4 regions of the Oceanobacillus sp. FSL W8-0428 genome follow, and region 2 is predicted to be linked to each of the others. Evidence: riboswitches for the same ligand, from Rfam matches in the RefSeq annotation. Region 2 holds a riboswitch; each other region holds the start of a gene.
The links. Region 2 has a riboswitch for thiamine pyrophosphate ahead of MKY30_RS08595 (thiamine phosphate synthase). Riboswitches for the same ligand answer to the same signal wherever they lie in the genome.
Positions count from the first base shown of each region.

Region 1: it holds a riboswitch for thiamine pyrophosphate, as region 2 does, so the genes downstream of both, MKY30_RS03815 (acetylornithine deacetylase) here and MKY30_RS08595 (thiamine phosphate synthase) in region 2, are expected to answer to the same signal.
Region 3: it holds a riboswitch for thiamine pyrophosphate, as region 2 does, so the genes downstream of both, thiW (energy coupling factor transporter S component ThiW) here and MKY30_RS08595 (thiamine phosphate synthase) in region 2, are expected to answer to the same signal.
Region 4: it holds a riboswitch for thiamine pyrophosphate, as region 2 does, so the genes downstream of both, thiT (energy-coupled thiamine transporter ThiT) here and MKY30_RS08595 (thiamine phosphate synthase) in region 2, are expected to answer to the same signal.

Region 1 is NZ_JBBORB010000001.1:868,819-874,330, reverse strand. It holds gene MKY30_RS03835 (TerC family protein) at 1-477, opposite strand, end outside; gene MKY30_RS03830 (DUF2653 family protein) at 790-1,086, opposite strand; gene MKY30_RS03825 (S66 family peptidase) at 1,433-2,467, opposite strand; gene MKY30_RS03820 (hypothetical protein) at 2,510-2,932, opposite strand; TPP riboswitch at 3,073-3,182, shown strand; gene MKY30_RS03815 (acetylornithine deacetylase) at 3,267-4,535, shown strand; gene tenA (thiaminase II) at 4,575-5,243, shown strand; gene MKY30_RS03805 (YpjP family protein) at 5,414-5,512, shown strand, end outside.
Region 2 is NZ_JBBORB010000001.1:1,848,532-1,854,043, forward strand. It holds gene MKY30_RS08585 (DNA-binding protein) at 96-1,805, shown strand; gene MKY30_RS08590 (MerR family transcriptional regulator) at 2,009-2,749, shown strand; TPP riboswitch at 2,847-2,942, shown strand; gene MKY30_RS08595 (thiamine phosphate synthase) at 3,058-3,669, shown strand; gene thiO (glycine oxidase ThiO) at 3,672-4,808, shown strand; gene thiS (sulfur carrier protein ThiS) at 4,805-5,008, shown strand; gene MKY30_RS08610 (thiazole synthase) at 5,012-5,512, shown strand, end outside.
Region 3 is NZ_JBBORB010000001.1:2,338,792-2,344,303, reverse strand. It holds gene MKY30_RS10955 (hypothetical protein) at 145-597, opposite strand; gene MKY30_RS10950 (helix-turn-helix domain-containing protein) at 597-794, opposite strand; gene MKY30_RS10945 (ABC transporter permease) at 1,093-1,800, opposite strand; gene MKY30_RS10940 (ABC transporter ATP-binding protein) at 1,797-2,645, opposite strand; gene MKY30_RS10935 (LytTR family transcriptional regulator DNA-binding domain-containing protein) at 2,756-3,808, opposite strand; TPP riboswitch at 3,933-4,046, shown strand; gene thiW (energy coupling factor transporter S component ThiW) at 4,460-4,951, shown strand; gene thiD (bifunctional hydroxymethylpyrimidine kinase/phosphomethylpyrimidine kinase) at 4,984-5,512, shown strand, end outside.
Region 4 is NZ_JBBORB010000001.1:3,587,594-3,593,105, forward strand. It holds gene MKY30_RS17100 (M3 family oligoendopeptidase) at 1-730, shown strand, start outside; TPP riboswitch at 795-899, shown strand; gene thiT (energy-coupled thiamine transporter ThiT) at 1,062-1,649, shown strand; gene MKY30_RS17110 (response regulator transcription factor) at 2,065-2,757, shown strand; gene pnpS (two-component system histidine kinase PnpS) at 2,758-4,122, shown strand; gene polA (DNA polymerase I) at 4,670-5,512, shown strand, end outside.

The DNA of each region.
Region 1 (5,512 bases), 980 kb from region 2:
TGGGAAGCGCTGGATTAATTTTAGAATGAGTTCACTGGCTGTTAAAATAATCGGGATACTTAAAATGATTCCGGCAATTACCAGCAGCAAATCGCTGTCTGCAATGGCAGCGATGGCCAGTACATTATCCAGACTCATGATGACATCTGCAAAAATAATAATTGTTATCGCCTCACGCAAAGAATTCCCGCTCTTCATCTGACTTTGATCCTGCTTATCAACCAGTAATTTATATGCTACATACAATAGGAGAAATCCGCCAATTAGTTGAATAAAAGGCAGCTGTAGCAAGTAAATCATGATAAAAACAAAGAGGATACGAAGCGCAATTGCTCCAAAAGTTCCCCAGCGGATGGCGCGTGTTTGAAGATGTTCCGGAAGATTTCGGCTCGCCATCGCAATGACAATAGCATTATCCCCGCTTAATAAAATATTGATAAGGAGAATTTGTCCGACTGTCTGTATAAACTCCAACATATCTCTCCTTTCCTGTCTGCTCGATATTTTAGTATATGAGCTTGTACGAGGAATCAGAACAGGAGAGAAAAAAATAAAGAACGGCAAATGAAAACCCTTTTATTTTTTTATCCAAAGGAAATAAAAGGGTTGTTAACTGTTTTATATGTACGTACATGCCAGGAGGCCTTCCTGCTCTTTTTTGTCAAAAGAAAACTTGTTAAGAAAAAATTAAAATAAATGCTATATTCAATTGAATAGAGGCTGTTGGCCTTGAATCATTTGAAAATATGTAAATAAGCTTAAAAAATATTATCAAGTTTTTATGAGAAACTAGCTATCACTGCGAAGGCGCGCGTAAATGCCGTTTCGTCTGTTTAAATCCAGCTTTAAGCCTGCATATGGATCAGCATGAAGATTCTCTTTGATCCATTTTCTTAATGCAGTAATAATTTGCTTGGTCATCCATTCCTGTTTTCCGGACGGCGTTATGATTTCTGCTGAAAAACCAGTGTAATCATCATAAAACAACTCTACCTGGACGTCATCTGCATTCATATTCTGTTCTTCAGCAATGTACATACATATAGCAAGCACAATATCCTCTTCAGGAATAATAAGTTTTTGCATACCTCAAATTCCTCCTGCATATGGTTGGACGGCTTATTTAATATCCGCCTTTAGCGATGGTGCCCATTCTATTCTATCTTACTACAAATTCCCTATTTGCATGAAGCAGGAAGTAGTTATAGGGGCATAATCTTTCTCTTGACTCTTCTAATCAGGATAATTTTATTGTTAACCTTTATGGGAAAAAGAGCAATGGAGAGAGCGCGAAGCCTCAGAAGAGCTTAGTCATTACTTCGTTTAACTAACATTTCTAAACAGGAAGTATATCAATAGTATATCACTGTCTTATTTGATTTAATAATGAGAGAGGCGTAAATCTATTCTAACTAAAGAAAAGCAGCTGTCCTTAATCCGTAACAGCTGCTTCTATAATCGAAAAGGATGCTTGATGGCAATCAACTTGTGCTAATCTTCCATATGGGATAGGTGTTTTTGGTTCAGTATGTCCAAAAGAAACACCATAAAGAACAGGAAGATCAACCAGCCCGCTTTCTGCTAGAACAGATAAGATAATTTCCTTATATGCTTCATAATGTACCTCCCCATAAGGTTTTGCAAAAATCATTCCATTTGCCTGGTGGAGTATTCCTTGAGCTGCATAGTTTCTAAGCCATCTTTTTATTAACTCGGGCTCTGTCTGCTCCTCGGATGTTTCAAAGAAGAGAATGCTATTCTTCCATGCTCCCTGCTGTGGCCAGATTTCTGTTCCTTTGGCAAATTCAAGTACTTCGATACAGCCTCCGATAAGGTTTCCTTTTGCGATACCGCTTCCCTGCAGGAGTTCATAACCCCGATCAGGATATCTTGTTCTTGCAATGAATTTATTGGAAATATCCCATTCCAGGAATTCACTTGTCCATTTCTCCGGTGCAGAGATATTGCCGACTGCTTCCACTTTAAAAAGCATGTTTTGAATGGCATTCACTGTGTAATCATCCATTGCAACATTTTCTGCAAAGTCTGTCATAATTGCCGGACCGTAGAAGGAAGATAATCCTGCATGGAAGCAGAATAAATGGGCAATCGTCGTGTCAGAGAAACCCATAAAAATCTTTGGGTTTTTACGGATAATATCAAAATCAATATAGGGAAGCAGGCGGATACTATCATCTCCGCCAATATTAGAAATAATCCCTTTGATTTCAGGATCCTGAAAAGCGGTCATTAAATCCTCAGCCCGTGCCTTGGGGTGTTCAGCTATGTAAGCTTGTCCTTTTAAGCTGTTGGGCATTGGTACAACTTCAAGTCCAAAGACGGATTCTAAGCGTTCCACGCCCTGTTCATAGCGCCAACGCAGTGATGGTTCACCAGCTCCTCCCCAGGAAAGGCTGACAGTTGCTACTTTATCACCAGGCGATAATTTTTTTGGCTGAATAAGCATAAATGAGGCTCCTTTCTGTGAATGGTATATACTATGTATTCGTTACTTATTTGAAAAATCCTTTTTCTGTTTTTTATAATAAGATCCAGTTTTCTTCTTTCTTCGCATTAATATGGCTGCATATATTAATAAAGCGGTAACGATGATAACACAGCTGTAAATAATAAAACTAGATCCTATAAAATCACTGAATTTGGTTCCTGATATGTACGCTTTATAAGGCTGGCCTTCAGGATAACGGATATTTATTAAATCACGATTTTGAGGAAAAATACGAGAGGATACTTGTTTGGAAATAAAAGTTTCTTCTTCTATATCTTCCGCGTAAAAGGATAAATGCAAATAGTATGAATTTGTGCTATGGAGGCCGGCATTATAATCACGCTCTTTATTGAAAATAAAAGCCTCGATTTCTATTTTATTGCCACTATAGGATTGAACAACACTTATAACAGCTTTTCCCATAAAAACATATGACATTAAAAATAAGAGAGAAAAGATTCCCAATAGCGAAAAGACAAACAGGTACAGAATAATCTTTGATAAAATCCTGCTTTACGCCTGTAAACCCTTATGGTAATCTAAAGCTGACAAGTAAATACGCAATAATCCACTAGGGGTGCTTATAAAGCTGAGAGAGGCATGTATATACTGCCTTAACCCTTACCAACCTGATCTAGTTTGTACTAGCGGAGGGAAGTGGGCGGGATATGCCTATAGGCAAATGAGATAAAACTTTCTGCCATCTTCCTTCCTGGGGAGATGGCTTTTTTGCGTGCTTTAAAGGAGGTTTATTTTAATGGATAAAATAGTTCAGGATGTATGGAACCGGGAGAAAGAGCTGGTAGAGCTACTCAGCGATTTGATTCGCTTCAGGACACCGGCGCCGCCTGCAAGAAATACAGCGGATATCCAGGCTTATATTGCAAAGTATTTGAAGAAAATGGGTTTTGAAACAGAACAATGGGATGTTTATCCGGGGGATCCAAATGTCGTCGGCCGTCTACAAGGAACTTCTTCTGATGCATATAATAGTTTGATTCTTAATGCACATGTCGATGTCGCTTCTATTGAAGAGGATGAAAAATGGAAGCATGCGCCATTTCAACCGACAGTAGAAGACCGTACATTATACGGACGTGGCGCAGCGGATATGAAAGGTGGACTGGCAGCTTGTTTATTTGCTATGAGAATTTTGCATGACCATCAGGTTGAGCTGGGAGGAGATGTCATTCTTCAATCAGTCATTGGTGAAGAAGTTGGCGAAGCAGGAACGAAGCAATGTGGTGAGCGTGGTTATACAGCAGATTATGCCATTGTTGCAGACACTAGTCATTGTGAAATTCATGGACAGGGCGGTGTTATTACGGGCTGGGTTATAGTGAAAAGCCCAACCACGCATCATGATGGTACACGTAGACAACTTATTCATGCAGGAGGCGGAATGAAGGGAGCGAGTGCGATTGAAAAGATGAACAAGCTGATTACTGCCCTGCAGGAGCTGGAGCGCCATTGGGCAGTGACTAAATCTTATCCAGGTTTCCCGTCGGGCACGAATACGATTAACCCTGCAGTTATTGAGGGAGGTAGACATGCCGCATTTATCGCAGATGAATGCCGCCTGTGGATTACCGTTCACTATTATCCGGATGAGACAGCTGAACAGGTCGCAGAAGAAATTGAGCTGCATTTACGAAAAACAGCGGAAGCAGACGTCTGGATGAGAGACAATCCGCCGGAATTTGAGTGGGGGGGCGAATCGATGATTGTTGACCGGGGTGAAATTTTCCCATCATTCTCAGTAGATGAGGAGCATGCAGCCTTTGCTCTTTTACAGGAGAGTCATCAGGAAGCATTCGGTAAGAAAGCTTCCAGTCGTATGTCTGAAACAGTAACAGATGGGGGATGGCTTGCAGCCTATGGTATTCCTACTGTCTGCTATGGCCCAGGAGAATTAAAGCACGCTCATGCAGTCGATGAACAGATAGATATAGATGAGCTATTAGACTATACAGCGTCATTACTGCGGTTTATTTTGAAATGGTGTAATACAAAAAAACAGAAATAGCGTTGTTCATAAAAAATATATAAAAGGAGCTTTTATAACATGAAATTTTCAGAGCGTATTCGCAAGAAAGCAGACCCGGTTTGGGAGAAAAGTCATCAGCATCCATTTGTACAAGGGATTGGTAATGGAACACTCGATATAGAGGCATTTAAATTTTATATGTGTCAGGATTACAAGTATTTGATAGAGTACTCCAAAGTAATTGCGTTGGGAACGGTGCTTGCAAAAGATTTAGATACGATGTCCGGGTTTGCTAAATCGCTGGACGAAACGTTAAATTTTGAAATGGATCTTCATCGTCAGTATGCTGAACATCTTGGTATTTCAAGGGATGAACTGGAATCTACTGTTCCAGGTCCTGTAACTCTTGCTTACAGCAGTAACATGCTTGCAGAAGCGCAGAAGGGCTCTTTAGCAGCTTTGATTGCAGCAATTCTGCCGTGTGCCTGGAGTTATCACGAAATTGGTCTGGAGCTGGCGAAGAAGCCGGGTGCGCTGGAGCATGAGCAGTACGGAGAATGGGTGAAAATGTACAGCTCGGATGAATTTGGTTCCATCGGTAAGTGGCTGATTGAAAAATTGGATGAACTTGCTGAAGGCTGTACGGAAACAGAACTGAATGATTTAGAAGCTATTTTTCTGAATACCAGCCGCTATGAATATATGTTTTGGGATATGGCGTATAAGCGTGAAGGCTGGCCGGTTTAATGGCAAAGAGATTACCTATAAGATATAAGCCATTTGTGAAATAGTGTATAAATAGGATGTTTGGTATAACAATATTGTCTATAAAATTGAAAAAAGTAGAATGGTTGGATAGACAATGAATAGATTCATGGTAAAATAAAGAAAACGGATATGGAAGATGGGTGAAGCAGATGAAGCTCTGGTGGAGAAGAATAGCAGTCGTATTTATAACTATCTTAACGTTGGGGATATATACACCGACTAACCTTTTAGAAATTGATGCAGATAAA
Region 2 (5,512 bases):
TGGTGAGTGTCGGTAATTACTTACATAAAAAATGAATCCTTTCTTGGTGCTTTATCGTAAATATAGATACAGCAATAAGAGAGGAAGAGCAGAAGATGGGAATTTTATTAGCAACTTTAATAAGTATGATTTTATACGTGATTGTAGCAGTTGTAGTAGCTTTTGCTTCATCGGTACAAACAGGGCGGGCGCTGAAATTTGCTTTTGGATTATTTGTTTTTGGTTTTATTGTTTTAGCCGTCATTAACTATTTTATGATGCCGGCAATTACTATTCCGAATATGCTATTGATTAATTTAATTACTGCTATTGTCCTTGCACCGGCTTTGACGGCAATATTAAAGCCGAATAATTTTATGGAGAAAAAGCTGTTTATACCATTGTTCAGCATTTTTGGATTAGGACTGTTATTATTTATCGCTGTAATCATTACCGGTTTTACAGTATTGGACAATGCACATAATACGATCACAGTAAATGAAGAGTCCGAGGCAAAGCCGTTATCTAAGGATGAAACACCGATTACAGTGGCCCCTGAATTTGCACGTAACAAGATTCAAAAGGCAATGAGTGTTGTGCCAAACGCCCAATTCTATGACTTAGGCAAGCTACAGGTACAGCAGGTGAGAGATGAAATTGTTTACGTTGCTCCTGTTGAATTCGCCGACTTTTGGAAGTTTGTCCGTGGAAAAGAAACAGCTGGGTACTTTACGATTTCTGCAACAGATGTAAACGCACAGCCAACGTTTGAAGAGGAGCCTATGGAATATACAAATTCCAGCTATTTTCATAAATATGTGCAGCGTGTAATTTATAATAAGTTTCCGCAATATATACAAGGTGGAGAAGCACAAATAGAAGTGGATGATGATGGAAAGCCATGGTATGTTCAAACCATTTATAAGCCGATGAATATTACAAATAAACCAAACCTGGATAAGCTTCAGGTTGTGGTGATTGATCCGGTCACTGGTGAAATGAATGCTTATCAAACAGACGAGGCTCCAGACTTTATTGAAGGATCTGTAAGCTCAGAAATGGCTACGTTAACGAATGATTATTATGGGAAATATGTTCATGGCTGGTTAAACAGCGTCTTTGGCAAGAGAGATGTGAAGCTGCCTAACCAATCTGGCACGGAATCTGGGGTTACACCAATGTTTGATGAGAATGGAGATATGTTTTATTTTACCGATATGACCTCCCCGAAGGAAAATATCGATTCTGCATTAGGCTATACATTAGTTAATGCACGAACCGGAGAGCTGACCTATTATGGCGGTAAGAAGAACAACGGTATTATGGACAGTGAAGGAGCAAAGCAAATCGTTAATAAGGAATTCCCGGAGAAGAAATGGGAAGGGTATATGCCTGTTCTATACAATGTTGACGGAAATCCAACCTGGGTTGTCAATGTACTGGATCCGAATGGATTGCATAAGCAGTATGCCTACATTAAAGCGAATGATTCAGACTTTGTCGTGTTTGGCGATACCGCAAATGCTGCTTTGGATGCCTATCGGATGGCTCTGTTACAGGATCCTGGAAACACGGGAGCTACTGGTGATACTGTCACTGAGACTGTTCAAGGAACCGTCAGTCGTGTAGTTGTGAACTCGACAGAGCAGGGGCAGATTATCCAATTTTTACTTGAAAACGATACAACGATCTATACTGTAAATGCCAGCAAGGCTCCATTAGCAATCTTTCTGGAACAGGGAGATAATATCGAGGCAGAAGCACAGCTGATGGATAATGGTACTGCAACCATTGAAGTGATGGAGATTGATGGTTTAACAGAATAGCAGCTAGATATACGCGTACCAATCCCTTATTGTTAAAAACGGCAATAGGGGATTTTTTTGATTTGTTGAAAGATGACTTTTCCATGTAGTTTAAGTATTGAGATTAGAATAATAAGAAATATTTTTTTTAGAATATCAAAATGGTTGTTGACTCTTGCCTTAGGTAGGAGTCTATTGTTTATTTATGAGGAGGTGAGTTTCATATGCTGACGGTTAAGCAAGTAGCTGATTTAACCGGAATAACGATCAAAACACTTTATCATTATCATAAGATTGGACTGTTAGAGCCGAGGGAAATCACAGAAGCTGGATATCGTTTATATGGGAAAAAGGAATTAGAAAAATTACAGCATATTTTGTTTTATCGTGAATTAGATTTTTCATTAGAGTCTATTCAGAAAATATTGTATGAGAAAAAAAGCCGTTACGATATGTTAATGGAACAAAAGAGACTGATAGAAGACAAGAGAGAACGAATGAATCTGATATTAAATACTCTTAACGAAACTATATATTTTGAGGAGCGTGGAGAAGTGATGGATAATCAAAATATGTTTAAAGGGTTAAATCAAGAACAATGGCAGGAACAGTTAAAAGAGCAAAATGAATATCTGCAGGAAACTTATCAATACGAAATCCCTGTAGATAATATTGAAGCGGAGGAATTAAATGAATCAGCCAGAGAATCGAAAGCGTTTATGGATAAAATGGCTTTTGCTTTAAAAAAGGGATGGACAGTAAATGATGAAAGGGTCAAGCAGCTTATCTCTGAGCATATTAAGTATATCAATGACAACATTATGAAGGTAGACTCACAAGGGTTTGTTGAATCAACGTGGTTTTTTATTACTGATGAATTTCACAAAAATATGTTAGAGAATCAACAAACAGGATTAACTTATTATTTGTATGCTGCTTCTGTTAACTATGCAAAGCAAGGCTAGACAAATTATTCATAAGCAGAAAAAAGAGAGACTGTAAAAATAACTTTGAAAATAAAAAATTATATGTTATCCTTTAATTGTAATTCGAAAATTAAATAGTCAACACTAGGGGAGCTTTTGGCTGAGACGAATATTCGGACCCTTTGAACCTGATCTGGTTAGCACTAGCGTAGGGAAGTGGCAGGAACATGACGATATATAATTCGATCGCTGAATTTTTATATAATCAGGGCCACTTATCCAATGGATGAGTGGCCTTTTTCGTTTCTTCCGCTGATTCTCGGGAAATGAAAGAAAGGAGCAATGGCATGGGCAAACAATTACATCTTATCAGTGATGGAAATTTTACTAAACAGCATTTGCAAATAATTAAGCGGATTCATAGAGATATTGATTTTCTGCATATCCGGGAGAAAAAGAAGACAGCAAAGGAAATCATGGAAATAATTGAAGCATTAGAAAGCATCGAATTTCCATTAGCGAAAGTAATTGTAAATGACCGGGCTGATATCGCTGTGATGAAACAGTGTGCAGGTGTCCAGCTGGCACATCACAGTCCTTCCATGCCGCTTGTGAAAAAGTGCTTCTCTGCGCTCTTAACAGGGAAGTCTGTTCATTCCTTACTGGAAGCAGAACAGGCTCAACGGGAAGGGGCAGATTATGTGCTGTATGGTCATCTCTATCCCAGCAGGTCCAAGCCTGGCCAGCAGCCGAGAGGATTAGCTGACCTTCGGGAAATCACCAATGTATTATCTGTTCCGGTCTACGCTATTGGCGGGATTACTCCGGAACGAACGAAAGAAGTAATGAAGGCAGGGGCAGCCGGGGCAGCGATAATGTCCGGTATTTGGAAGGCGGATAATCCGGTGCAAACTGTCGAGGCTTACCGGGAAGTGTTGGATACTTGGGAAGGTGGGTGAAGGTGAAAAAACAGTTTGATCAAATTATTGTAGGCGGTGGGGTAATTGGCTGTTCTATTGCTTATCAGCTGGCTAAAAGAGGCTATCGGGTGCTGATAGTAGAAAGGGATCAAATCGGATGTGAGGCATCAAGTGCTGCAGCTGGAATGTTAGGAGCTCAAGGAGAATTTGCAGAGAAGAGCCCTCTTTTCCAATTTGCACAAGAGAGCAGAGCATTATTTAAAGATTTATCCGAAGAGCTGTATGAAAAATCAGGGATTGATATTCAGTATATTCATAAGGGGATTATGAAGCTTGCTTTTCATCAGCATCAGTACAACAAGCTGAAAACAATCGCTGCATTTCAGAGAGAAGAGGATAATCCTGCTTATTTGCTGTCCGTAGAAGAAGCAAGGAAGATGGAACCAGGCTTAACAGAGAATCTTCATGCTGTTCTTTATCTGCCCAATGATGGTCAGGTTTCTGCCCGTCATCTTACGGAGGCATTCACCCTGGCTGCCTATCATCATGGTGCAGCTTTGCGTGAACAGGAAAAAGTAATTGAGCTGTTGATAGAAAATGGAGCAGTTCATGGAGTCCGGACAACAAAGGGAGCTTATTATGCTGATCAAATCGTTATTGCAACAGGTGCCTTTGGAGATGAACTGCTGCCTGAAGATTATGGCACAATTCCGGTGAAGGGGGAATGTCTGCTGCTGGAATTAGAAGAGAATTTATTTCAAACTACGCTTTGGATGGATGGCTGTTATCTCGTTCCAAAGCAAGGGGAAAAAGTGATTGTTGGAGCATCTTCCATCCCCGATAAAACAGATAAGCATGTTCATGCTGCGAGCGTTCACAAGCTATTGTCACGAGCACAGAAAATGGTTCCGCGGCTGGGAGAAGCGAGGATAAGCAGTTTTTGGGCGGGAGTCAGACCTGCCACAGCTGATGAACTTCCATACTTGGGAGAGGTTCCAGATGTTGCTGGTTTATATACGGCAAAGGGACATTACCGGAATGGCATACTGCTATCGCCAATTACGGGAATCTATATGGCAGATTTAATAGAGAATAAACCGGTTAATCCATTTTATTACGATAGCTTTAGCTTGAATCGTCAAGGCAATAAACTGGAAAAGGCAGGTGAGTCACAATGAAAATAACAGTGAACGGCAATGGATTAGAAATTCAGGATGAGGTAAAGCACATCAAAGGTCTAATTGATTTTCTGGAATTGGAAGATAAACCTTTGATCATTGAGCATAATCAGCAGATATTGCAAAAGGAAGAGCATGAAAAAGCTGTACTGGAAAATGGAGATAAGGTTGAGATCGTTCATTTTGTTGGAGGGGGTTAAGAAATGCTTAAAGTTGGAAACTATCAATTTAAATCTCGTTTATTTTTAGGAACAGGAAAATATCCTGATTTCGATATTCAAAAGCAGGCGGTAGATAAATCAGGGACAGAGGTACTCACCTTTTCTGTAAGAAGGATGAATATTTACGATCCCTCACTGCCAAATTTTTTAGAAAAAATTGATGTGGATCGATATACGTTTTTACCAAATACGGCAGGTGCGAAGGACGCAAAAGAGGCCGTGCGCATTGCTAAACTAGCTGCTGCTTCGGGACGATGTGATATGGTGAAAGTGGAAATTATTGGATGTAATAAAACATTGCTCCCAGATCCTGTTGAGACATTAAAAGCTACAGAAGAGCTGGTGGCAGAAGGCTTTACCGTACTTCCATATACATCAGATGATGTTGTGCTGGCCAAAAAACTGGAGGAAGCAGGTGCGCATGCAGTGATGCCCGGAGCTTCACCAATTGGAAGTGGTCAAGGGATTATCAATCCTTTAAAT
Region 3 (5,512 bases), 490 kb from region 2:
TAGCGACAGCCACAAGATAGATTATAATAATTCTTTTTATTGAGACAGGTGTATTTTCCATTTTATCGCCATCTTATACACAGATAGAATAAATTACCTAAGCATAATCCTAGTCATATATTTCTACATATCATCAAAAAACCTTTATAATAACTCTTTATTCTTCTTATAAGATTTTTTTAATGAAATGAATTCCAATAAAAATGATAGTACACCCACACTTATTACCATTCCAAAAAAATCATACCAGCTTGCTTGATCAGATGTTATTTTATATATCAGATAGCCTATTCCAAACACAACAACAAAGGAAGCAGTTCTGGCTTTAAGAGCTCTTAACGCTCCTTTATATTCCTTTTCCGTTGCAATATCAGTATGTTCGATTCCCGACAGTGTATATCTTCCTAAATTATAAAAAAGGAATATTGCTATACCTGCTAACAAAATGACAGCTGTATCTAAGCTTATAAAATTACCGCTAATAAACATGATTACCAGAAAAAGAAAAAGCAGAACTCCTCCTTCAGCTAAAAAATATAGCATCTTTTTTTCTTTATATTCATCATCCGGCATAAAAAAAGATATCCATGATTTCATTAATCTTCTACCTCCCAAAATAATTCATCTAATGTTTTATCTAGCTCTTTTGCTATTGCAATACAGAGTGAGAGTGTGGGGTTGTATTCCCCTTTTTCAATCAATCCAATTGTCTGTCTCGTCACGCCAACATTCTTTGCCAACTGCTGCTGGGTCATTGACGTTTTGACACGTGTTATTTTCACATTATTTCTCATTATTCACTCCGCCTCACAAATGCAATATATAAATTACTTTTGTTAATTATATGTTACATCGCTTTATTAATAAAATCAAATTATTATTTGGATAATAATTGTAGTAATCTTAACAAAGTTAGCATTTATCAGGCTTGGAAACAGGCACTTAATTAACTTATACTGTAGAGAAAATAAACCACCATTGCTTTACTGCAAAAGAAAAAAAGCCATTTGAAGAGTTCCTTTTGCTCTTCAAATGGCTTTGCTTTTAATTAAACTCGCTTCTATTAATTCTAATCAACAATCTATTCCTTATTTAATCCATCATACGCTTCTTAAATGTAACAGCAGCTAATACTAAAGTTGCTGCAACCCAGGCTCCAATAATTGCAAAAGGCTTCCAAAGTTCATCAAAACCTGCCCCTGATTCACCCAAATTCGCAATTTCTTCCAGCTGAATTCCCGGTGTATACTCTAATACTTGTAAGAAGCTGAACTGATCGGCTAGCCCGATAAACATGTTAGCCATTCCAAATATAAACATTACAGGAAGAATATAGACAGATGCTTCTAAAACACTTCTTGTGATTAATCCCATCCAAGTTCCTAAAGCGATAAAGAAAATCAGAGATAGAAGAATTCCAGCAATTAACCAGCCTCTTCCGTCAAATGAAAAACCCATGATAAACATACTAACAGCAGTTACAATAACCGTAATTACAATAGTAACAGCACTTTTCCCAGCTAAAATTTCTGTCAATGTTGCTGGAGAAAGCATCAGACCACGCAACGTATTTTTCTCCTTTTCTTCTGCTATTATCGCACATTGCAGAAAGGTACCAACCAAAGCAAGGGATAAAGTAATTACAAACAAGTACATCGCCAATGGCACTTCCCCTACCCGACTATATATGACAGCAAATACAAGTGGCATCAGTGCTGTTGATGAAACATACAAATTTCGATATAAATCTTTTAAGTCTTTTTGAAAAATAGCCATAAACCGTTTTACAGAAAATGTCATACTAACTCCCTCCCAGTCACTTCAACAAAGATATCTCCTAATGTCGGTTCTTTTGTATAAATACGCTCCACCATTTCCCGGGAAATATATTGTTGAATTTCCTCAGCACTTGATGCTTTCAAGGGAAGCTCTAATTCTCTTCCATTCTTTAATTCAATACCAATAATTTCTTCCCGATACTGTTTTTTCAGCTGTTTCGGCTCATCTAAAAGCTGGACGACCCCTTTATTTAAAAAGGCTACCTGGCTGCACAGATGATCTGCCTCCTCCATATCATGTGTTGTCAGAAAAATGGTCGTTCCCTGTCGATTCAGTTCCTTTAAACCATTATGGATATGCTTGGAGTTAGCAGGATCCAATGCAGATGTCGGTTCATCTAAAAATAATAGCTCAGGCTTATGCAAAAGCGTTCTTGCTAATAATACCCGCTGTGTCATTCCTTTAGACAGCTTGGCGACTTGTGTTTTTTTCTCAGAACCTAAGTTAACTGATTCAAGCGCCTCGTCAATTCGTTGTAAAGATGTACCATATAAATCTGCGTAAAGCTTTAAGTTATCATAAATGGTTAGTCTTGCGTATAAACCACTATTATCTGTTACCACACCAAAACGTTTTCGATATTCAGGTGTGTTTAACTTTGAAACTGGTACACCAAATACATTTGCTGTACCTGAACTCTGCCTCATTTGACCTGTTAAAATCTTTATTGTTGTTGTCTTTCCAGAACCACTTGGCCCCAGAAAACCAAATGTTTCTCCTTTTTTAACCTGGAAAGATACATCATGTAATGCCTGTTTATCACCAAAAATCTTCTCTAAAGATTTCACTTCTATCATATTCTCCACTCCAAAAACCTCCTGCGTCAGTTATTTGTTTGTGATCACAGAATATCGCTATTTAAGGAATAGTGCAGTATATCTTCAATGAATGGAGTATATTTCAAGCTGAATTGTGCTTATTCTACCCCCAATAATTCCTTCAGCTCGTTCAACTTTGATTTCGATAATGGAACCTGAGAGCTTTTTTTATCAATAAGAGACAAGCTGTAACTGTTCCTGGTCCATGTAATAACCTCTCTTATTTTTTGAAGATTCACAATATAGGAGCGATGGCAGCGAAAGAAGCCTTGATGAGATAAACGCTGTTCTAATTCTTTTAAGGTAAAACCTGTTGGAAATCCTTCTCCACGCGTATACAGATATGTTTGACCATTCTGGCTTTCAATATAGTCGATTTCCTGTGGGTCAAATAAAATAATTTTATCCTCTACTTTGGCAGAAATTTTATTTAACTGAAAAGTTTGCTTTACTTGAGCCTCTTCTTCCGCTGTTTCTATCCCATCTATTTCTAAAGACTTTACTCTGTCTTTCTCCTCCGTTTCAACTTCGATTTGATGCAGGCCCTGTTCATCTAAACGATAGACCGTATCTGCAATTGTAATGGCACTCTCCGTACTTGTTGTTAAAATCAATACCGCTTTTTGCTTTTCCTGCAAAATCTCGACAAATTGATGAAGTACACGTTTCGTTTCTAAGTCTACATTTACCTCAGGCTCTTCAAAAATAACAACTTCTGATTCCTGCATTAATATTCTGCCAAATTGGACCCGGCGTTTTTCGGATCGATTCAACTGATGCATTTTCCATCTTGCTTTTTCCTCCAGTTGAACCAGCTGTAGAACTTCTTTTATAGAAGCCTTGCTTTGATATAAGGACCCGATAAATGTCAAATATTCCTTTACCTGTAACCGTTCATAAATACCTTCTTCATACCAGCAAATTCCTAAAGAGGAAAAGTATTTCTGCTTATCCTCCTCCAGTGTTTTATGGTGTATCTGAATAAAACCCTTTCGTACACTTTCTTCTCCGGAAATCATTTGCAGTAAGACTGCACGCACATTAACAGTGGACTGAATTGCTTTGATTTCTCCAGATTTTATTTCTATATCTATCCTCGGAAATAATGTTTGATCTCCTTGACGATATTCAATTTCGTTCATTCTTAACATGCTTTATACCTCTCTATCCATAAAGAATTCATTCCATTCTATTTTGATAGCTTTTAAGCCTGATTATTATTTCATGACAAACAGTTAAATCTTTGATACAGTAGATTCAAAGAAAATAATGAAAAGCAACTACTAGGGGAGCCCAAAACTGCGGGCTGAGAGGGAAGCATGCTTACTTTCCGACTCTTACAAACCTGATCTGGCTAATACCAGCGTAGGGAAGTAGTCAATCAACTTATGATTACTCTCAGTATACCAAATCAGGCTTCTCTATAAAGCCTGATTTTTTATTTTTACAAAGTAGTTTACTTTTCATTCCAAAAAGAAAAGCGAAAAGCGCCTGTTTAAAAACGTAGAGATTGCGCTCCCGATCTTTGGGGGTGGTTCGACTTTAGTCGAACTTCCTTCACCCTTGAGATAAAGGAAACATGCCCCTTTAGGGGTATGCCGACGTTAGGCTTCAGCCTGCTTTTAGTCGACCTTCCTTTACTTTAAACCGATGTTGACTTTCACCCGCAGGGCATAAGCGCGACTATACTTCTGTCTGCGCCTGACGGCTTGCCAATCAGTAAGTCTTCTTTATCGTAGGGCGTGACGTGAAATCTCTAAAGTTTGGCGCATGGAGCTAGACATATAGAGGAGATGATTGGATTGAAAAACCGTACACGCTTATTAACGCTGATGGCTGTTTTTATAGCTATTGGAACAATTGGCTCTCAATTGCTCTGGTTTCCCGCAGGGGTTGCCAGAGCTTATCCAGTACAGCATGCCATTAATGTCATTGCTGCAATCATACTTGGACCGGGGCCGGCAGTCATTGTCGCATTAATGATCAGCCTGCTCAGAAACCTTTTAGGTCTGGGAACACTCGTTGCTTTCCCCGGAGCAATGATTGGAGCATTTGTTGCCGGGGTATTATATAAGAAAACACAAAAATATTCAATGGCTGCTTTTGGAGAAATAATTGGCACAGGGATTATTGGTTCATTCTTTGCTGTTCCTATTGCGAATCTCCTGATGGGAAGCTCAGTAGGGGCACTTGCATTTATCCCGCCGTTTATTGTCAGCAGCGTCTCCGGCGCTTTGATTGGTTGGCTGTTAGTCAGCCGTCTGCCAGCACGGCAGTTTTCTTTAACAAAATAAATTATTTTACAATCCTAAGGAGGATTTTTATTATGAGTCAGGTTCGTTGTGCATTAACAATTGCCGGCACAGACCCGAGCGGTGGTGCTGGTATTCAGGCGGATTTAAAAACATTTCAAGAGTTAAAAACCTATGGTATGTCTGTAATTACTTCTGTTGTGGCCCAAAATACAACAGGAGTCCGTTCTGTTGAGCATATGCCTCTTTCTATGATTGAGGATCAACTGGATGCAGTCATTGAGGACATGCCAATTCATGCAGTGAAAACAGGAATGATTGCAAGTAAGCCAATGATGGAATTAATCGCTCAAAAATTAAGAAAGGTTGATGCGCCATATGTGATGGACCCTGTTATGGTTGCGACCAGCGGTGACGCTTTAATTAATGAAGAGGCCCGCAGCTTTTTGCGGCAGTATCTTCTTCCTTTAACGACGGTTGTTACACCAAATATTCCAGAAGCAGAATTTCTGACCGGCTTATCTATTGCGTCTACAGAAGATATGAAAAATGCTGCAGAATATCTCGTTCACGAGTATGATGTTGATGCTGCCTTAGTTAAAG
Region 4 (5,512 bases), 1.7 Mb from region 2:
ATTCTGTACAAGCTTTCCTGCCAGCGAACAAACACGTATCTTTATGACCTATTCAGGAACTCCTTCTAATATAGCTACATTGGCTCATGAGCTGGGACATGGCTATCATCAGTATGTGATGAACGATGTGAACGGATTAAACCAAGGCTATGCAATGAATGTAGCAGAAACTGCTTCTACCTTTGCTGAAATGATTGTAGCTGATGCATCTGTGAAAATGGCTAAAACAGACGAAGAAAAACTGACATTGCTGGAGGATAAAGTATCGCGCAGTATTGCCTTCTTTATGAATATCCATGCACGGTTCTTATTTGAGAAGCAATTCTATGAAGAGCGTAAGCAAGGAATGGTAAGCACAGACAGATTAAATGAGCTTATGGTAGAGGCGCAAAAAGAAGCGTATTGTGACAATCTATCAGAATATGATCCGCATTTCTGGGCATCTAAGCTGCATTTCCATATTACTGGTGTGCCGTTTTATAATTTCCCTTATACTTTTGGATATTTATTCAGCCAGGGAATCTATGCATATGCACAGGATTACGAAGGAAACTTTGAAAAAAAATATACTGCTTTATTAAGAGATACAGGCCGATTGACAGTTGAAGAGCTTGCCGAAAAGCATCTGCAGGTTGACTTAACAAAACCTGATTTCTGGGAAAATGCAATAGAAATCTGTGAACAAGATGTCCAGGCATTTTTAGAATTGGCGAAGAAACTTCAAAAGTAGTATAAGCTATTGCGATTTACTGTAAAGTGATTTATACTGAACCTATACAAAAAAGTGAATAAAAAAAGCCTGCAAGGGGAGCCATTGGCTGAGAGTGAACATTATTCATGTTCTGACCCTTTGAACCTGTCAGTTAGCGCTGGCGTAGGGATTGTGGACTTTTTGATGGATATAAAAGTAATGTGTGAGCGGAGTTTTAGATGTTCTGTAGAGATGTACTCTCTTTTAAGAATATCGCCATCAAGAAGACTCCCTTGGCATTACTTTTTTGTTGTGTAAAAAAAGACTGTTGAAGCTATGAAAAAAATAAATTTGATTTTGGCATAGCGTCATGTATTTGGGGGAGAAGAAATTGAAAAATAAAACACTATTTTTAGTTGAGGTAGCAATATTTACTGCCTTCGCATTATTACTGGATATTTTACCGATAGGGTTTAAGCTCTGGCCACAAGGTGGCTCCGTATCTTTTGCAATGATTCCTATTTTTATTGTTGCTTTTCGCTGGGGACTTAAAGGCGGTCTTTTATCAGGGTTTCTTTGGGGAGTATTACAGGTTGCGACAGGGACGGCTTTCATTATGCATCCAGTACAGGGGATTATTGAGTATGGGTTAGCATTTACTGTTGTCGGCCTGGCAGGAATAGTCTCTAAACAGGTTGTGGAAAGTATAAAAGGTAAGCAGATGAAGAAAGCTTTTTCTTATATTTTAATTGGAGTATTTTTGGGTTCTGCTGCACGTTTTGTTTGTCATTATATTGCAGGAATGGTTTTCTTCGGATCTGCGGTAGACGGGCAGCCGGCCTGGCTCTATTCATTAATCTATAATTCATCTTATATGATTCCATCTTTTATACTGAGTCTAATTATTGTGTTTCTTCTGTTCTATAAACAGCCGAGAACATTAACAGGAAAAATTTAAAATAAAAGGGCAGAGAACACGCTGTTATTCAGTTTGGTATTCATAGACGGACGGTTATGTTCTTGAGAATTAATCTGTGAATAAACTATACTTTTGAAGAACTCCCTCACACAAAAAACCTGCAGCATTTATCGCTTCAGGTTTTTTTCTGTAAAGAATAAAGAATTAAATGTATAAGAGTGATCCGTTCCGAATTTTAATGACTCATGATTTGCATCGTTTTTGTTAAGTTTTATTAACATTTACTTATGTAATAGGCTATGTTCGTGAATAATGGTAGAATAAAGAAAATAAAAGAAATGATTACATGAAAAATAGAAGTAATCAACATTCCTGTTCAGCAGGAGAAAAAATGCTTCGGGGTGAAATTTTCATCTACGTAAGCATATATATGAAATAGGGGGGATTTTTCTAAATGGGAAAACAGATTCTAATTGTAGATGATGAGCAATCGATTGTTACTTTACTAAAATATAATATCGAAAATGCCGGTTTTACCACAGATGTAGCATACGATGGAGAAGAAGCTTATCAAAAGGCTGCTGCGGGTAACTATGAATTAATTATTTTAGATTTAATGCTCCCAAAACTAGATGGGATGGAAGTATGCAGGAAATTAAGAAAAAATGATATTGATACACCAATATTAATGCTTACAGCAAAAGATGAAGAAATTGATAAAATTCTTGGGCTGGAGCTTGGAGCAGACGATTATTTGACAAAGCCGTTCAGTCCAAAAGAAGTGGTTGCCCGAGTCAAAGCAATTATTAGAAGAACGCAGCGCCCACAGGAAAACAGTTACCAATCTATCAGAATAAAGGACTTGATTATTTATCCAGAACGCTATGAAGCAGAAATGAATGGAGAATTAATTACTTTTACCAGAAAAGAGTTTGAACTGCTGTACTATTTGGCTAAACATAAAGGAAAGGTTATTTCCAGAGATCAATTACTCAGCAGTGTGTGGGATTACGATTTTGTTGGTGACACAAGGATTGTTGATGTTCATGTAAGTCATCTGCGGGATAAAATTGAACCAAATTCAAAAAAACCTGTTTATATTAAAACAGTCCGTGGATTAGGTTATAAATTAGAGGAGCCGGTTTAAATGAAGATTTTATTTTCTAAAGCCTTGTTCCCCAATATACTTGGTATCACAATTGTCCTGATATTATCCGGATGGTTAATGGTACAAGCTGAAGGAAACTGGGTATTTACCATTGCTATTATTTTATTTGAATTTTTAGTGATTTCTATTATATTTATGCAATTCTATAATAAATACACGAGACCACTGAAAAAAGCTTCCAAAACAGTAAATGAAATGATTAGAGGAAATTACTCTGCCCGTTTCTATAATGGAAATAGTGAAGAAATGGAGCAATTGAGTAAAAATATTAATAAATTAGCCCGAAATATGAATGAGATTACCATTCAGGAGCAAATGCATGCTGAGCAGTTAACTTCTATTATTGACAACATGAAAAACGGTCTTGTCCTTATTGATGAGAAAGGATACGTCCATCTTGTAAATCGTGGATTTCTAGAGATGTTTCACGGAAATGAGAAACAATATCGCGGTCATTTATATTATGATGTATTTCAAAATGAGGCGATGCACGATGTTGTTCAAAAAACATTTCTATATGAGCAGCCAGTCAAACAACAATTTAAAAATAAACGCGGGTTGACTAAAAATTACATGGAGGTAATTGCCGCACCTATTTTTAATGAGCATAATATGATTAAAGGTGCTGTTCTGGTTATTTACGATATTACAGAATTAAAGCGGCTGGAAAAGATGCGCAAGGATTTTGTGGCAAATGTTTCTCATGAGCTGCGTACACCAATTACTTCAATACGAGGATTTGCAGAAACATTAAAAGAGGCACAGCATGATGAAAAAGCAGCAGAGGAATTTATAGAGATTATTTATAAAGAAAGTCACCGATTACAGTTACTCATTGAGGATCTATTAGAACTTTCCCGTTTAGAAAGAGAAGGTTTTCAACTGGAAAAAGAAGACTTTAATGTCAAACAGATGATAGATGCAGTTCTGCCGTCATTAGAACAAAAAGCAGAGAAGAAAGAGTTGAATTTGGCAACATCTATTTCCTCCGATATAAGCATTCATGCAGATGTTGAAAAATTAAAGCAGGTAATTATCAATCTTGTGGACAATGCAATTAACTATACACCTTCTGGAGGAGATGTGAATCTTAAAGTATCCGAGGATGAACATCGTGTCCATTTTTCAGTTGAGGATACTGGAATAGGGATGGAGCAAAAGGTAATACAAAGGATATTCGAACGGTTTTACCGGGTCGATAAAGATCGAAGCAGGAACACAGGCGGCACCGGTTTAGGTTTAGCCATTGTAAAGCATATTGTAGAAGTCCATCAGGGAGAAATCGTTGTGGACAGTGAAGTAAATAAAGGTACAGCCATACATGTATATATTCCGAAAGATTAAGTCATCGCTATGGTCATAGCGATGACTTTTCTCATTAACTCAACTTTCGCACCTTAAAAAATAACTTGCTTATCATAGAAACAGGTGTTGATTATTCCTTCCATCTATCTCTTGACAAAGCATAAACTCGATATAGAAAGAGGGTAACGTGTAAAGCTACCGCTGCGGCGGACCGTTTTGCTTTCCTAGGGACATGCTCTTCAGCTAACTTGAAAAGCGGTTTTCTTTTCAAATTAGCTGAAGCCGTCCCCATAGAAAGTGTAGTGGTTGGTTGCAGGAGCTATACACAATTTTCATTTCAATAGAAGGATGATTTAACAACATACAAGCAGGAAAAATGATGGAGATGTTTATTTTTGAATAGCAAGGTATAGATGCTTATTCTCAAGTGCGAAAGTTGAGTCATTAAATAAGCACTCATATCTAATTGTTATGAAGCAACTCTATAAAGGTTATCCTGTTTAGTAAGTAAATGTGCATATTATGCAGTTCTCTGCAAACATGATAAAATAATATTACTCAGATGATAGATAAAGGAGACGGGATTATGACTAAGAAGTTAATTTTAATTGACGGTAACAGCATTATTTATCGTGCTTTTTTTGCGTTACCGCTGTTAAATAATGAAAAAGGTGTCTATACCAACGCAGTCTATGGTTTTACAACGATGCTGCTTAGAATTTTAGAGGAAGAAAAGCCGACACATATGCTAGTTGCCTTTGATGCAGGTAAAACAACATTTCGCCATCAAACCTATAAAGAATATAAAGGTGGGCGGCAAAAAACTCCTCCAGAGCTTTCGGAACAATTTCCGGTCTTAAAGGAATTGCTTGATGCGTTTGATATTAAGCATTATCAGCTGGAGCAATATGAGGCAGATGATATTATTGGAACACTATCGAAGCAGGCAGATAATCAGGACTGGGAAGTGACTGTTATTTCTGGAGATAAAGATTTACTCCAGCTTGTATCGGATCATGTAACGGTCAGTGTTACCAAAAAAGGAATCAGTGATATTGAAAAGTATACACCAGAATATCTTCTTGAGAAAATGCAGGTAACCCCTGAACAGATTACAGATTTAAAAGGCTTGATGGGAGACAGCTCCGATAATATTCCGGGTGTTCCAGGTGTAGGTGAAAAAACAGCAACAAAGCTGTTAACACAATTTAATAGCCTGGAGCAGGTGTATGAGCATCTGGATGAAGTGAAAGGTAAAAAGTTAAAGGAAAATTTAACAACATATCATGATGATGCTGTCATGAGTAAAGAGCTGGCAACGATAAACAGAGATTCTCCAGTTGCGGTTGGTCTGGAAGATGTCATTTATGAAGGTTATTCAACAGGGTCTGTCCGGAATATTTTTATGGATTTAGGATTCCAATCATTA